Regions from separate parts of the Streptomyces sp. NPDC048248 genome, predicted to be linked through region 1. Evidence: predicted binding sites of a transcription regulator. Region 1 holds the regulator's gene; the other holds the start of a gene.
The links. The regulator HspR, encoded in region 1, represses chaperone genes until heat shock. The targets are predictions, from matches to a motif close to TTGAGNNNNNNNNNCTCAA.
Positions count from the first base shown of each region.

Region 2: the regulator HspR is predicted to act here: its motif matches at 4,424-4,442, upstream of lon (endopeptidase La).

Region 1 covers NZ_JBICZL010000005.1:432,248-439,432, forward strand. Annotated here, with positions in the region: gene ACGFZW_RS13310 (heterodisulfide reductase-related iron-sulfur binding cluster) at 1-774, opposite strand, end outside; gene dnaK (molecular chaperone DnaK) at 1,084-2,943, shown strand; gene grpE (nucleotide exchange factor GrpE) at 2,940-3,608, shown strand; gene dnaJ (molecular chaperone DnaJ) at 3,654-4,835, shown strand; gene ACGFZW_RS13330 (heat shock protein transcriptional repressor HspR) at 4,837-5,292, shown strand; gene ACGFZW_RS13335 (hypothetical protein) at 5,387-5,791, opposite strand; gene ACGFZW_RS13340 (pyridoxamine 5'-phosphate oxidase family protein) at 6,230-6,634, opposite strand; gene clpB (ATP-dependent chaperone ClpB) at 6,985-7,185, shown strand, end outside.
Region 2 covers NZ_JBICZL010000017.1:8,974-16,158, reverse strand. Annotated here, with positions in the region: gene ACGFZW_RS30990 (response regulator transcription factor) at 1-470, opposite strand, end outside; gene ACGFZW_RS30985 (spermidine synthase) at 545-1,291, opposite strand; gene ACGFZW_RS30980 (rhomboid-like protein) at 1,923-2,618, shown strand; gene ACGFZW_RS30975 (YfbM family protein) at 2,676-3,179, opposite strand; gene ACGFZW_RS30970 (pentapeptide repeat-containing protein) at 3,388-4,221, shown strand; gene lon (endopeptidase La) at 4,465-6,873, shown strand; gene ACGFZW_RS30960 (lysozyme) at 6,970-7,185, opposite strand, start outside.

The sequences.
Region 1 (7,185 bases):
CGCGACGTCGCCGTCGGCCTCGCGCTTGAACCAGATGTTGGGGAAGGCCAGGAAGCGGTGCCAGGCGACGCCCATGTCCGTCTTCAGCGCGACCGTGATCATCCAGATGAAGGATGTCGCGATCTTCAGGCCGGCGAAGAAGTAGGTGAGGTTCTGGAGCGTCGAGACGTCCATGCCCTCCAGCCACGAGATCACCGGGTACGAGATGAAGAACGACGCCTCGTAGGCGTCCACGTGGTGCTGGGCACCCTCCAGCGCGTGCAGCATGAAGATGCAGACGCCGACGATGAGGATGACTGCCTCGACGAAGTACGCCTGGCCGATGTTGGAGCCGGCGAAGCGGGACTTGCGGCCCGCGCCGCCCGGCCTGCTCAGCTGCCGGATGACGATCAGGACGAGGATGCCGACGACCGTCATCGTGCCGATGAACTCGACGAAGACGTTGTAGGGCGCCCACTCACCGATGACGGGCAGCAGCCAGTCGGCTTTGAAGAGCTGGCCGATGGCGTTGACGATGGTCAGCAGCAGCGAGAAGAAGCCCACGGCCACGAACCAGTGCGCCACGCCGATGATGCCCCAGCGGTTCATCCGGGTGTGGCCGAGGAACTCCTTGGCGACCGTGACGGTGCGCTGTGCGGGTTCGTCCGTGCGGGTGCCTGCCGGTACGGGCTGGCCTAGCCGTACGAAGTTGTAGATCTGCAGGATGGCACGGCCGAACAGCGCGACGCCGACCGCGATTAGGACCAGCGACACGATGATCGCGGCGAGTTGCATTGGGGGCTCCTCGAACCTGCGAGAGCGGAAAACAGAGACAGCTGAGCGGGACTACTAAGCGGTAACTTTTTGAGTCTGCGGCTGAGGTTACCCAGTATCCCCGGCGCCATGAAGCCGCCCGGCCGGTGATCTGCGTCGCGCAAGGCAACCCTCTGTAGGTCCCCTGAGGGGGCGCTGCGGCCTCACTGAGGGTCAGTGACGATAAGCGCGACATAAAAGTTGAGTGCGCATGACTCAGGTCTGTTGACAGGTTTCCTTCGGTGTTGCACGCTTGAGCCTGTTCCACTCAAGTCAGCTGGAGGAATTGAAATGGCACGTGCGGTCGGCATCGACCTGGGCACGACGAACTCCGTCGTCAGTGTTCTCGAAGGCGGTGAGCCCACCGTCATCACCAACGCCGAGGGCGCCAGGACCACGCCGTCCGTTGTCGCCTTCGCCAAGAACGGCGAGGTGCTGGTCGGCGAGGTCGCCAAGCGCCAGGCGGTCACGAACGTCGACAGGACCATCCGGTCGGTCAAGCGCCACATGGGCACCGACTGGAAGATCGACATCGACGACAAGGGCTTCAACCCGCAGCAGATGAGTGCCTTCATCCTGCAGAAGCTCAAGCGTGACGCCGAGTCGTACCTGGGCGAGAAGGTCGTGGACGCGGTCATCACCGTCCCGGCCTACTTCAACGACTCCGAGCGCCAGGCCACCAAGGAGGCCGGCGAGATCGCGGGCCTCAACGTCCTGCGTATCGTCAACGAGCCCACCGCGGCCGCCCTGGCGTACGGCCTGGAGAAGGACGACCAGACCATTCTGGTCTTCGACCTCGGTGGCGGCACCTTCGACGTCTCGCTGCTGGAGATCGGCGACGGCGTCGTCGAGGTGAAGGCCACCAACGGTGACAACCACCTCGGTGGTGACGACTGGGACCAGCGCGTCGTCGACTACCTGGTCAAGCAGTTCCAGAACGGCCACGGCGTCGACCTGGCCAAGGACAAGATGGCGCTGCAGCGTCTGCGCGAGGCCGCCGAGAAGGCGAAGATCGAGCTGTCGTCCTCCACCGAGACGACGATCAACCTTCCCTACATCACCGCCTCCGCCGAGGGCCCGCTGCACCTGGACGAGAAGCTCACGCGCTCGCAGTTCCAGCAGCTCACCTCGGACCTCCTGGACCGCTGCAAGACCCCGTTCCACAACGTCATCAAGGACGCCGGCATCCAGCTGTCCGAGATCGACCACGTGGTCCTGGTCGGCGGCTCGACCCGTATGCCGGCCGTCGCCGAGCTCGTCAAGGAGCTGACCGGCGGCAAGGACGCCAACAAGGGCGTCAACCCGGACGAGGTCGTCGCCATCGGCGCCACCCTCCAGGCCGGTGTCCTCAAGGGTGAGGTCAAGGACGTCCTCCTGCTGGACGTCACCCCGCTGTCCCTCGGTATCGAGACCAAGGGCGGCATCATGACCAAGCTCATCGAGCGGAACACGACGATCCCGACCAAGCGGTCCGAGATCTTCACCACCGCCGAGGACAACCAGCCGTCCGTGCAGATCCAGGTCTACCAGGGCGAGCGCGAGATCGCGGCGTACAACAAGAAGCTCGGGATGTTCGAGCTGACGGGTCTGCCGCCGGCCCCGCGCGGTGTCCCGCAGATCGAGGTCTCCTTCGACATCGACGCCAACGGCATCATGCACGTGACCGCGAAGGACCTGGGCACGGGCAAGGAGCAGAAGATGACCGTCACCGGCGGCTCCTCGCTGCCGAAGGACGAGGTCGACCGCATGCGCCAGGAGGCGGAGCAGTACGCGGACGAGGACACCAAGCGCCGCGAGGCCGCGGAGACCCGCAACCAGGCCGAGCAGCTCGTCTACCAGACCGAGAAGTTCCTCAAGGACAACGAGGAAAAGGTCCCCGGCGAGATCAAGACCGAGGTCGAGGAAGCCGTCACCGAGCTGAAGGAAAAGCTCAAGGGCGAGGACACCGCCGAGATCCGCACCGCGACGGAGAAGGTCGCGGCCGTCTCCCAGAAGCTGGGCCAGGCCATGTACGCCGACGCCCAGGCCGCGGGTGGCGCCGAGGGCGCGGCCCCCGGTGGCGAGCAGGCCCAGTCGGCGGACGGCGCCGATGACGTCGTGGACGCGGAGATCGTGGACGACGAGAAGCCGAAGAAGGATGGTGCCGCGTGACGGAGGAGACCCCGGGCTTCGACGAGAAGCCCGACGTCCCCTCCGACACCGAGTCCGCAGGAAACCCTGACGACACGGCGCAGAGTGCCGAGTCCGCCGAAACGGCGGGCTCGGCCCCGGCCGGGGACGACAACCAGGTGACAGCTCTCACGGCGCAGCTGGACCAGGTGCGTACGGCGCTCAACGAGCGCACGGCGGACCTCCAGCGGCTCCAGGCGGAGTACCAGAACTACCGCCGTCGGGTGGAGCGGGACCGGATCACGGTCAAGGAGATCGCCGCGGCGAACCTCCTGTCCGAGCTCCTTCCCACCCTCGACGACGTCGGCCGCGCCCGCGAGCACGGCGAACTGGTCGGCGGCTTCAAGTCGGTGGCCGAGTCGCTGGAGACCGCGGTCGCCAAGCTGGGTCTGCAGCAGTTCGGCAAGGAGGGCGAGCCCTTCGACCCGACGATCCACGAAGCGCTGATGCACTCCTACGCACCCGACGTCACCGAGACGACGTGCGTGGCGATCCTGCAGCCCGGGTATCGCATCGGTGAGCGAACGATCCGCCCCGCGCGGGTCGCCGTCGCCGAGCCGCAGCCGGGCACGCAGACCACCAAGTCCGCCTCCGAAGAGGACACCAAGGCTTCGGACGAGGAGAACGGTGGCCCGGAAGAGGGCTGACGTGAGGACAGGAAAGAAAACCGCGCGGAAGGAGGGACGTCGGGGATGAGCACCAAGGACTTCGTGGAGAAGGACTACTACAAGGTCCTCGGCGTCCCGAAGGACGCGACCGAGGCGGAGATCAAGAAGGCGTACCGCAAGCTCGCCCGCGAGTTCCACCCGGACGCCAACAAGGGTGACGCCAAGGCCGAGGAGCGCTTCAAGGAGATCTCCGAGGCGAACGACATCCTCGGGGACCCCAAGCGCCGTAAGGAGTACGACGAGGCCCGGGCGCTGTTCGGCAACGGCGGCTACCGGCCCGGCCCCGGCGGGGGCGGCGGCAGCTTCAACTTCGACCTGGGTGACCTCTTCGGGGGTTCGCCGGGTCAAGGTGGCGGCGGCGCCGGCGGCTTCGGCGGCGGTCTCGGGGACGTCTTCGGCGGCCTGTTCAACCGCGGTGGCGGCGGCGGGACGCGTACGCAGCCGCGCCGCGGCCAGGACGTCGAGTCCGAGGTGACGCTCAGCTTCACCGAGGCGGTCGACGGGGCCACGGTCCCGTTGCGGATGTCCAGCCAGGCGCCCTGCAAGGCGTGTTCGGGCACCGGCGACAAGCACGGCACCCCGCGGGTCTGCCCGACCTGTGTGGGCACCGGTCAGGTCAGCCGGGGTGCCGGCGGCGGTTTCTCGCTCACCGACCCGTGTGCCGACTGCAAGGGCCGGGGCCTGATCGCCCAGGACCCCTGCGAGGTCTGCAAGGGCAGTGGGCGGGCGACGAGTTCGCGCACCATGCAGGTCCGTATCCCCGCGGGCGTCTCCAACGGGCAGCGCATCAGGCTGCGCGGCAAGGGCGCCCCGGGCGAACAGGGCGGCCCGGCGGGCGACCTCTATGTCGTGGTGAATGTCGATGCCCACCCGGTCTTCGGCCGCAAGGGCGACAACCTCACCGTCACGGTGCCGGTCACCTTCCCGGAGGCCGCGCTCGGCGGCGAGGTGAAGGTGCCCACGCTGGGCGGCCCGCCGGTCACGCTGAAACTGCCGGCCGGCACGCCCAACGGACGCACCATGCGGGCCCGTGGCAAGGGAGCGGCCCGCAAGGACGGCACCCGGGGTGACCTGCTGGTCACCATCGAGGTGCTCGTCCCCAAGGATCTCGGCGACAAGGCGAGAGAGTCGCTGGAGACGTATCGCGAGGCGACCGCGGGAGAGGACCCGCGGGCGGAGCTGTTCCAGGCCGCGAAGGGAGCTTGAGATGGACAGCCGGGGCGGACATCGTCGTAATCCGTACGAACTGACCGAAGAGTCGCCGGTGTACGTCATCTCCGTTGCGGCTCAGCTCTCCGGCCTGCATCCGCAGACCTTGCGGCAGTACGACCGGCTCGGCCTGGTCTCGCCCGACCGCACGGCCGGGCGGGGCCGCCGCTACTCGGCCCGGGACATCGAACTCCTGCGTACCGTGCAGCAGTTGTCCCAGGACGAGGGCATCAACCTCGCGGGCATCAAGCGCATCATCGAGCTGGAGAACCAGGTCGCGGCCCTGCAGCAGCGGGTCGCCGAGCTCCAGGGCGCCCTGGAGGGCGCGGCCAGCGCGATGCAGCAGCGGGAGGCCGCGGTGCACGCGTCCTACCGCCGTGACCTGGTGCCCTATCAGGATGTGCAGCAGACCAGCGCGCTGGTGGTGTGGCGGCCCAAGCGGGGGGCCGATTAACGGGCGGCTCCGGCTCCGGCCGGCTGTCAGCCACCTCGCGGAGCGTGTGGGAAAGGGCCGGGTCACCCGGCCCTTTTTCGCGTGCGGAGCGGCGTCAGCAGCCGTTGTAGCCGGCCGTCGGCATCGACAGGCGGCGGTGCACATGCGACTTCATCGCCAGGGTGTAGACCGGCTCGTCGAGATCGGCGGTCTCCAGGCGGACACCCGCAGCGGCGCAGCGGGCGGTGAATTCGTCGGCGCTCTTGACGGCGTTCTCCAGGGCCCGCCGGTTGGGCGTCACGAACACATCGACCAGCCCCGCCTTCACGTCGCTCCACAGGGCCTGGTGATCGGCGCGCAGGCGGTGCAGGCTCAGCTGGCAGGTCAGGCGGTAGTCACGGGCCGCCGCCCACTGTTTGCACATGTCGTGCTGGGTGCGGTCATCGACCAGGAACGGATCCTCGTCCAGCTCGGACAGCGGCATCAGGCAGGCGATCGCCGTCACTCGGACCGGGTTCATCGTGCCCTCCGGGGCGTGGCGAGTGTGGGGGCGACGATACCCCCGCGAAGGGCCCGGGGTGGAGGGGCGGCGCCGGGCGGCGAGGCGTAACCACAGGCGTGGCAGATCTTCCATCCGTCCTGGTTGACGGCGAGTTGGCCACCGCAGCGCGGGCAGAGCTCGGCGCGGGGGCGTGGCGGGGCCGGGCCTGGGTGGCGGGGAACGGTCGGGGTGGGATGTGCTGCCGACGCCATGCGGCCTCCAGCTGCCGTCTGTTGCCCGTTGTCGCCCCGGGGCGAGGTGGGGTGTGAGGGGTACGGGCGATGCCGCCTGATCGCCAAGGGCCGATTCCAGTACGGATCTGTTCGGAGCCGACCGGTCCTGGGTACCAGGTGGACGGTCGGTGGCGGCAGCGCAGGGGCAGGTTTCGGCCAGGTGCCGGTCGGTGGGTCGTACGGGTCAGGCGCGGCCGAGGGCCTTGTTCACCGCGATCTCGATCATGACGCGGTCGGGGTTCGGCGTCGGCGTCCGGCCGTAGCGCTCGGCGTAGCGGCGCACGGCGTCCGCCACCGACGCGTCGTCCGTACGCACCCGCGCGATGCCCTCCAGCGTCGCCCAGCGGCCGCGGTCGACCTGGCACACGGCGACGGTTGCGCCCTCGGGGCCGGCGGCGAGGACGTTCTTGACCTTGGTGCTGTCCTTGCGCGTGATGATCCGTGCGATCCGCTGCCCGGAGTCGTAGGTGACGCCCACGGGGACGACATGCGGCGTGCCGTTCGCCCGCAGTGTGGTCAGCGTGGGCATGAGGTACTCGCCCCAGAAGGCGAGGTACTCCGGGCTGAGGGCGGCGAGGTCGTGGGCCATGGGAGGAAGGGTAATCCGGGCGCGCCGGGGCGGGGGAGGCCGGAGGCGGCGGGAGCGGAAGAAGGGGTCCGGGAGATCCGGCGGTCATCGGACACGACGGTGCGTGCGGGGCGGTTCGGGCCGCCCGCGAGACTGTGGAAGGGGGTCGACGGGGCCGCTTTTCTGCCTTGAGTGGAATAGACTCAACTTATCGCATGCAGGGGTGAGCAGATTTGGCACAATGGGCCTACGGGCGCGGGGCATCGGCCGCACAGGCGCCGCGACCCCGATGAGTCCCACAGGCCCCCAGCCCGTAGAGCTGAGTGAGCCGAGCAGGTCGAGTAAGCCGAGTAAGAGGAGGAGCGCGCGACGTGGACGCCGAGCTGACGAACAAGAGCCGGGAGGCGCTGAGCGCCGCCAACGACCGGGCGGTCACCGCCGGGCACGCGGACATGACGTCCGCTCATCTGCTGCTCGCGCTGCTGGCCGGGCAGGACAACGAGAACATCACCGACCTGCTCGCGGCCGTCGAGGCCGACGCCGCGGTGCTGCGTTCGGGCGCCGAGCGGCAG
Region 2 (7,185 bases), on a different contig from region 1:
AGCTCGCCCAGCCGCAGGATGCCGCTGCGCGGGGTGTGCGCGGCCAGGGTGGCGCGCTCGACCCGGCGCAGCAGGACGTGCACCCGGGCGGCCAGCTCACGCATCGAGAACGGTTTGGTCATGTAGTCGTCGGCGCCGACCCCGAGGCCGACCAGCATGTCGGTCTCGTCGTCCCGGGCAGTGAGCATCATCACCGGCACCGGGCGCTGGGCCTGCACGCGGCGGCAGACCTCCAGGCCGTCGAAGCCCGGCAGCATCACGTCGAGGACCAGCAGATCGGGCTGCCACGCCTCGGCGGTGTCGACGGCGGCAGGGCCGTCGGTGGCCGTCTGCACCTGGAATCCCTCGGCGCGCAGCCGGGCCGCGATGGCGTCGACGATCGTCGGGTCGTCCTCCACGACCAGCACCCGGCGCTGGGCGCCCGGCGTGGCCGCGGCGGTGCCGCCCTGGGTTGTCTGAATCTGGTCCATCGCCCGCCCCTGCATGTCCCCTGCGTGGTCGCGTATTGCTGGGCAGCAGCGTAAGGGCATGGTGTGACTGTCGGCTACGCGCCCTTGCGGGCGAGGTGCACCACGTCAGGGACGCCTCGGACAACGGGGATCTCTTCCGTCCGTACGTCATCGAATCCGGCATTTCGCAGGGCCAGTTCGAACGCCGGGGAGGGCTGTGCGGACCAGACGGCGAGGACGCCGCCGGGGGCCAGCCGGTCGCGGCAGGCGGCGAGGCCGGTGGGGGAGTAGAGGCTGTTGTTGTCGTCCGTGACGGTCCAGTCCGGCCCGTTGTCGATGTCAAGGCACAGCGCGTCAAAGGTGTCACGGCCCGCTTCCGTGCGGATATATCCGACCAGATCGGTGTGCAGGATCTCGGTTCGCGGGTCGGTCAGCGCGTCCGCCGAGACGGCCGACAGCGGGCCTTCGCGATGCCAGTCGATGACGGCCTGCTCACGCTCCGCGACCGCGATCCGGCCCCAGCGCGGCTCGGACGACGCGCGCGCCAGTGAGAAGCCGACGCCGAGGCCGCCGATCAGGACGGAGGGCCGCTGCCGTGCCGCGGGGAGCTCGGCCAGCGCGGCGTCGATCAGCAGTCGCTCGGAGCGTCCGTCCGAGGTGTCCATCAGGAAGCAGCCGTTGGCGATGATCTCGTAGACCGCGGGGGTCTCGGTGGCGCCGGGCCCGGCGGTGCCGCCGCGCTGCCGCAACACCACCTCTCCGTACGGGCCTTCGCGGCGGTCGAGGGTGCGCGGGGCCTCCTGGAGGCCGGCCGTCGAGGGCGGGAAAGAAACGGGAGCCATGCCGCCATTTTGGCCAACCGCCGGGCCGTCGGTCCACCGCGTCCGGCGCCCGGACCTGCGCGGAGGTGAGAGATCTCATGAAGGTTGCCTGACGTGATGGATCTCACGCTCACAGCTGGCTCATGGGTTGAGCGTGCAGGCTGGTCGCGGACGTAGCCAAGGGGGGCGGGAGCGTTGCCGAAGCCGCGCGCGGGGGCGAGGCGTGGCGGGAAGCGGGCGACGTGAACCGAGGTGGGGGCACGGCGCATGCGCCGTGGACGGACAGCCCGCGACGGACAGCCCGCGACGGACAGTCGGGGGGCGGACGGCCGGGGACGGGTGGCCGCGGGTGGGGCCGCGGGGCGAGGGACAGAAGGGGCACGGGACGGTGAGTGGGGTCGGATCCGCCGACAGCAGGGCGGTCGTGGGCATGCCTGCCGGGAGTGCGCCTGCCGGGAGCGCGCCTGGTGGCATCGCGCCTGCCGGCACCGGGAGTTGCGACCCCACGGGGCCGGGCGCACTCGCCGGGGTTCCCCGGCAACGCGGTGGACGGCGTGGCGTCGCGAAGGACATCACCGCGGGGGCGGCCCCGCTTCCGGGGGCAGTTCGGGCGGCGGCAGACGCGGGCGCCGATGCGGCCGCGACACGACGGATGGGCGGCCTGCGGCGCGCTCTGCGGCTGCTGCCGACCCCGACCGGCACTCCGTTCACTTTCGTCTACGCCGCTCTCCTCGTGGCGACCTCACTCTTCGCCGAGCACGCCGATCCGCACCTGGTGTCCGAGCTGTTGCGCGGCTCCAGCACGGACGTCGCCCATCTCGCCCGCACCCCGCTGCTGGTGCTCGTCGCCAGCGCCCTGTGGGTCGCCGGCGGCCTCACCTCGGCCCACGCCATCGGCTTCCTCTTCGTCCTGACGGCACTGGAGCGGCGGATCGGTGGACTGCGGGCCGCCGCGGTGTTCTTCGGCGGCCATGTGCTGGCCACCCTCGCCACCGAACTCCCCGTCGGGTTCTCGGTCGCCGCCGGGCAACTGCCGGAGAGCTCGCTGCACCGCCTCGACTACGGCATCAGCTTCGGCGTGATGACCTGCACCGGAGCCCTCGCGGGGCTGTTGCCCGCCTGGTGCAGGTGGCCCCTGCTGGCCGGCGTCGGCTACGTGGCCGTCAGCGACCTGCTCGTCCAGGCCGACCCGCTGACCGACTGGGGGCACCTGCTCTCCCTCGTCCTGGGTGTGGCGAGCCGGCCGCTGCTGCGTCGCTGGCGCGACCGGCACGCCTCCCCGCCGCTCCTCGGCGACCTGGGGCACCCGGCGCTACGGGGCACCCGGACCTTCCTGGCGCAGGAGTAGGCGCCGCCGAGGTGCCACCAGGTCGTGGCGTTCGAAGTGCCCTGGGGCGTGTCCGCCCTAGCCCAACCAGATCAGCATCCCGTCGCCCTCGGCCGCCGCGGCCCGGAAGAACGGCTGCAGTTCGGCGTAGTGCTCGCCGACGTGGTCCAGCGGCTCGCCGCGCTCCCAGACGACGGCCGGATAGACCTGCGACGCGGCGAGCTCGTCCGGTGCGACCCCGGCGGTCAGGCTCTGTGCGGAGGTCCGCGCCATTTCCTCGGCCGCCGTGCGCACCCGCTCCGGGGTCAGATAGCGGGGCGGTCCGTAGCCCCAGTCCTCGGCGTCCGCCATCGGCTCCTCGCCGTGCACGATGTCCACGGGGAAGGCCCGGCGGCGGAGCAGGTAACCGAGGGCGTCCCACGCCGTGCCGATGTCCAGGCAGCGGGCCTTCGCCGGCTCCGGCTCGGTGTCCGCCTCCTCGTCCATGCGCTCGCCCACCATCTCCAGCGCCCACTCGGGATCGCTGACGGCGCGCTGGAGTTCGGCCGCCGTGACACGTGCGTACTGTCCGATCATGCTCATGGTCCGGATGCTAGGCGCGGGCACTGACAACCCGCCGCGCCGGTCCGGATGGCGACCGCCACGCGCCGGGAACCGGCCACCGCCGCACCGTGGGCCCGGCCCGGTCGGCTGCCGTCGTGCGGCCCGAGCACCCGGCTGCCCCTGGGAGAATGGCGCTCTTGCGAGCGCGGCGGTACGCGGCGCTCACCGGTAGCAGGAGTGCACGCCCGTGTCCCAGGACCCCACCCAGCCGAACCCTGACGCCACTCGCCTCGGCCTCGTATCCGACTGCGGAAGTTGCTTCGGCCTGTGCTGCGTCGCCCTGCCGTTCGCCGCTTCCGCGGACTTCGCCGTCGACAAGGACGCCGGGCGGCCCTGCGGCAACCTGCAGAGCGACTTCCGCTGCGGAATCCATGCCGAGCTGCGCGAGCGCGGCTTCACCGGCTGCACCGTCTTCGACTGCTTCGGCGCCGGACAGAAGGTCTCGCAGATCACCTTCGGCGGCGAGGACTGGCGGCAGGCCCCGCGCACCGCCCGCCGCATGTTCGACGCCTTCCCCGTCATGCGGCAGCTCCACGAGCTCCTCCAGTACCTCGCCGAGGCCCTCGCCCGGCCGGCTGCCCGATCGATCCGGGGCGAGTTGCGGCGCGCGCTCGACGAGACCGAAGCCCTCACGTACGGCACTCCGGAGGAATTGGCCGGCCTGGATGTCGCGGCCCACCGGGGCGAGGTCAACGCCCTGCTGCTGCGCACCAGCGAGCTCGTGCGGGCCGAGGTGCCGGGCCGCAAGAAGGAGCGGCGGGGCGCGGATCTCATGGGCGCCCGGCTGCGGCGCGCCGACCTGCGGGGCGCCAACCTCCGCGGGGCCTACCTCATCGCCGCCGACCTCACGGGCGCCGACCTGCGGCTGGCCGACCTGATCGGTGCCGATCTGCGGGACGCCGACCTGAGCGGCGCCGACCTCACCGGCAGCCTCTTCCTCACCCGGGCCCAGCTCACCGCGGCCAAGGGGGACGACAGGACCACGCTGCCGCCGGAGCTCGGCCGCCCGGCTCACTGGTAGTCACCGGCCGCACCGGGCACGGCACATCTGCCGCCGCCCGCCGGTGACCAACGCCGACGATCCGAATTCGCCCGTCTTCGTACGGCATCACCTGCCCACAGCCGCGGACCGGAGTCACCTCCGCCGATCCGCCGCCGAGGGCTGCCTTCCCTGATCGCTCACAGCGAACGCTCCCCGGGGAACATCTCCCCGTACAGCGGCATTGAGTGAGTACAGCTCAACTTGCCTGCCGAAGGGGAGATCATGGCTTCGACGTCCACATCGCTCACCCTGCCCGTGCTGCCCCTCGATGACGAGGTCGTTCTGCCCGGCATGGTGGTGCCTCTCGACCTGTCCGACACCGACGTCCGGGCAGCCGTGGAGGCCGCACAGGCCGCCGCCCCGTCGGGTAACAAGCCGCAGGTGCTGCTTGTGCCCCGGCTCGACGGCAGCTACGCCGGGATCGGCACGCTCGGGCGGATCGAGCAGGTCGGACGGCTCTCCGACGGCGACCCCGGGGCCCTGATCAGGGGCCTCGGCCGGGTGCGCATCGGGTCGGGCACGACCGGCCCGGGGGCCGCCCTGTGGGTGGAGGGCACCACCGTCGAGGAGACGGTGCCCGACCCGCTGCCCGGCGCGGTGACGGAACTCGTCACCGAATACAAGGCGCTGGCCACCAGCTGGCTGCGCAAGCGTGGCGCCTGGCAGGTCGTCGACCGCGTCCAGCAGATCGAGGACGTGCCGACGCTCGCGGACAACTCCGGCTACTCGCCCTTCCTGACCACCGAGCAGAAGGTCCGGCTGCTGGAGACCGCCGACCCGGTGGCCCGTCTGAAGTTCGCCACCGATGCCCTGCGCGAGCACCTCGCCGAGCAGGACGTCGCCGAGTCGATCGCCAAGGACGTCCAGGAGGGCGTCGACAAGCAGCAGCGGGAATTCCTGCTGCGCCGTCAGCTGGAGGCGGTCCGCAAGGAACTCGCCGGGCTCAACGGCGACCCCGAGGACGAGGGCGACGACTACCGCGCCCGCGTCGAGGCCGCCGAACTGCCCGAGGAGGTCCGTAAGGCCGCCCTCAAGGAGGTCGACAAGCTGGAGCGGTCCAGCGACCAGAGCCCCGAGGGCTCCTGGATCCGCACCTGGCTGGACACCGTCCTGGAACTGCCGTGGAACGAGCGGACCGAGGACGCGTACGACATCGCGGGCGCCAAGGAGATCCTGGACGCCGACCACGCGGGCCTGGAGGACGTCAAGGAGCGGATCACCGAGTACCTCGCGGTCCGCAAGCGCCGGGCCGAACGCGGCCTGGGGCTCGTCGGCGGCCGGCGCGGCGGCGCGGTGCTGGCGCTGGTGGGCCCGCCCGGCGTCGGGAAGACCTCGCTCGGCGAGTCCGTCGCACGGGCCATGGGGCGCGAGTTCGTCCGGGTCGCGCTCGGCGGCGTCCGGGACGAGGCGGAGATCCGCGGCCACCGGCGCACCTACGTCGGCGCGCTGCCCGGCCGGATCGTGCGGGCCATCAAGGAGGCCGGGTCGATGAACCCGGTGGTGCTGCTCGACGAGATCGACAAGGTGGGCTCGGACTTCCGGGGCGACCCGGCCGCCGCCCTCCTGGAGGTCCTGGACCCGGCACAGAACCACACCTTCCGCGATCACTACCTGGAGGTCGAACTGGACCTCAGCGACGTGGTCTTCCTGGCCACGGCCAACGTCCTCGAAGCCATCCCCGAGCCGCTGCTCGACCGGATGGAACTGGTCAGGCTCGACGGGTACACCGAGGACGAGAAGGTCGTCATCGCGCGGGAGCACCTGCTGCCCCGTCAGCTGGAGCGGGCCGGTCTGGAACCCGGCGAGGTCGTCCTGGAGGACGACGCGCTGCGCAAGCTCGCGGGCGAGTACACCCGTGAGGCGGGCGTACGGAATCTGGAGCGGTCGGTGGCCCGGCTGCTGCGCAAGGTCGCGGCCCAGCACGAACTGGGTGAGCGGAAGCTGCCCTTCACGGTCGGCGCGCAGGAGCTGCGTCCGCTGATCGGGCGCCCGCACCACACCCCCGAGTCCGCGCAGGACCCGGCCGAGCGGCGGACCGCGGTGCCCGGTGTCGTCACCGGACTCGCGGTGACCGGCGCCGGCGGCGACGTGCTGTACGTCGAGGCCTCGCTGGCCGACCCGGAGACCGGCGCGTCCGGGCTGCAGCTGACCGGTCAGCTGGGCGACGTGATGAAGGAGTCGGCGCACATCGCGCTGTCGTTCCTGCGCTCGCACGGAGCGGAACTGGAGCTTCCGGTGGCTGATCTGAAGGAGCGCGGAGTGCACCTGCACGTCCCGGCAGGCGCCGTCCCCAAGGACGGCCCGAGTGCGGGGGTGACGATGACGACCGCGCTGGCCTCGCTGCTGTCGGGCCGACAGGTCCGGCCGGACGTCGCGATGACGGGTGAGATCTCGCTGACCGGGCGGGTCCTGCCGATCGGCGGCGTCAAGCAGAAGCTGCTCGCCGCGCACCGCGCCGGGATCACCACCGTGATCATCCCCAAGCGCAACGAGCCGGACCTGGACGAGGTGCCCGCCGAGATCCTGGACGCGCTCCAGGTCCACCCGGTGGCCGACGTCCGCCAGGTGCTCGAACTGGCGCTGACACCGGCCTCGGCCGGTGCCGCACCGGAGGTCCCGGTCGCGGCGTGACGGGCGTGACCGGGCGAGGGCCCCTTCCGCACCAGGTGTGCGGAAGGGGCCCTGTCGTGTGCCCGGCGGCGCGGGCGGTGGAGCGAGGGGCGCGGCTCAGCCGTTGGCGAGTGCCTGGAGCCGGTCCATCGCGCCGTTGAAGCGGTTGTGGTCGCCGACCGTCGGCCCGGTCGAGGTGTACTGCCAGATGGTGTGGAAGCCCCAGCCGCCCGGGAGTTCACCCACCGAGGAGCCGTAGCGCGGGACCCACAGGGGGTTGATGCTGCCGAATCCCGCGTAGTTGCCGGTGCACTGCTTCCACCAGCTGGTGGA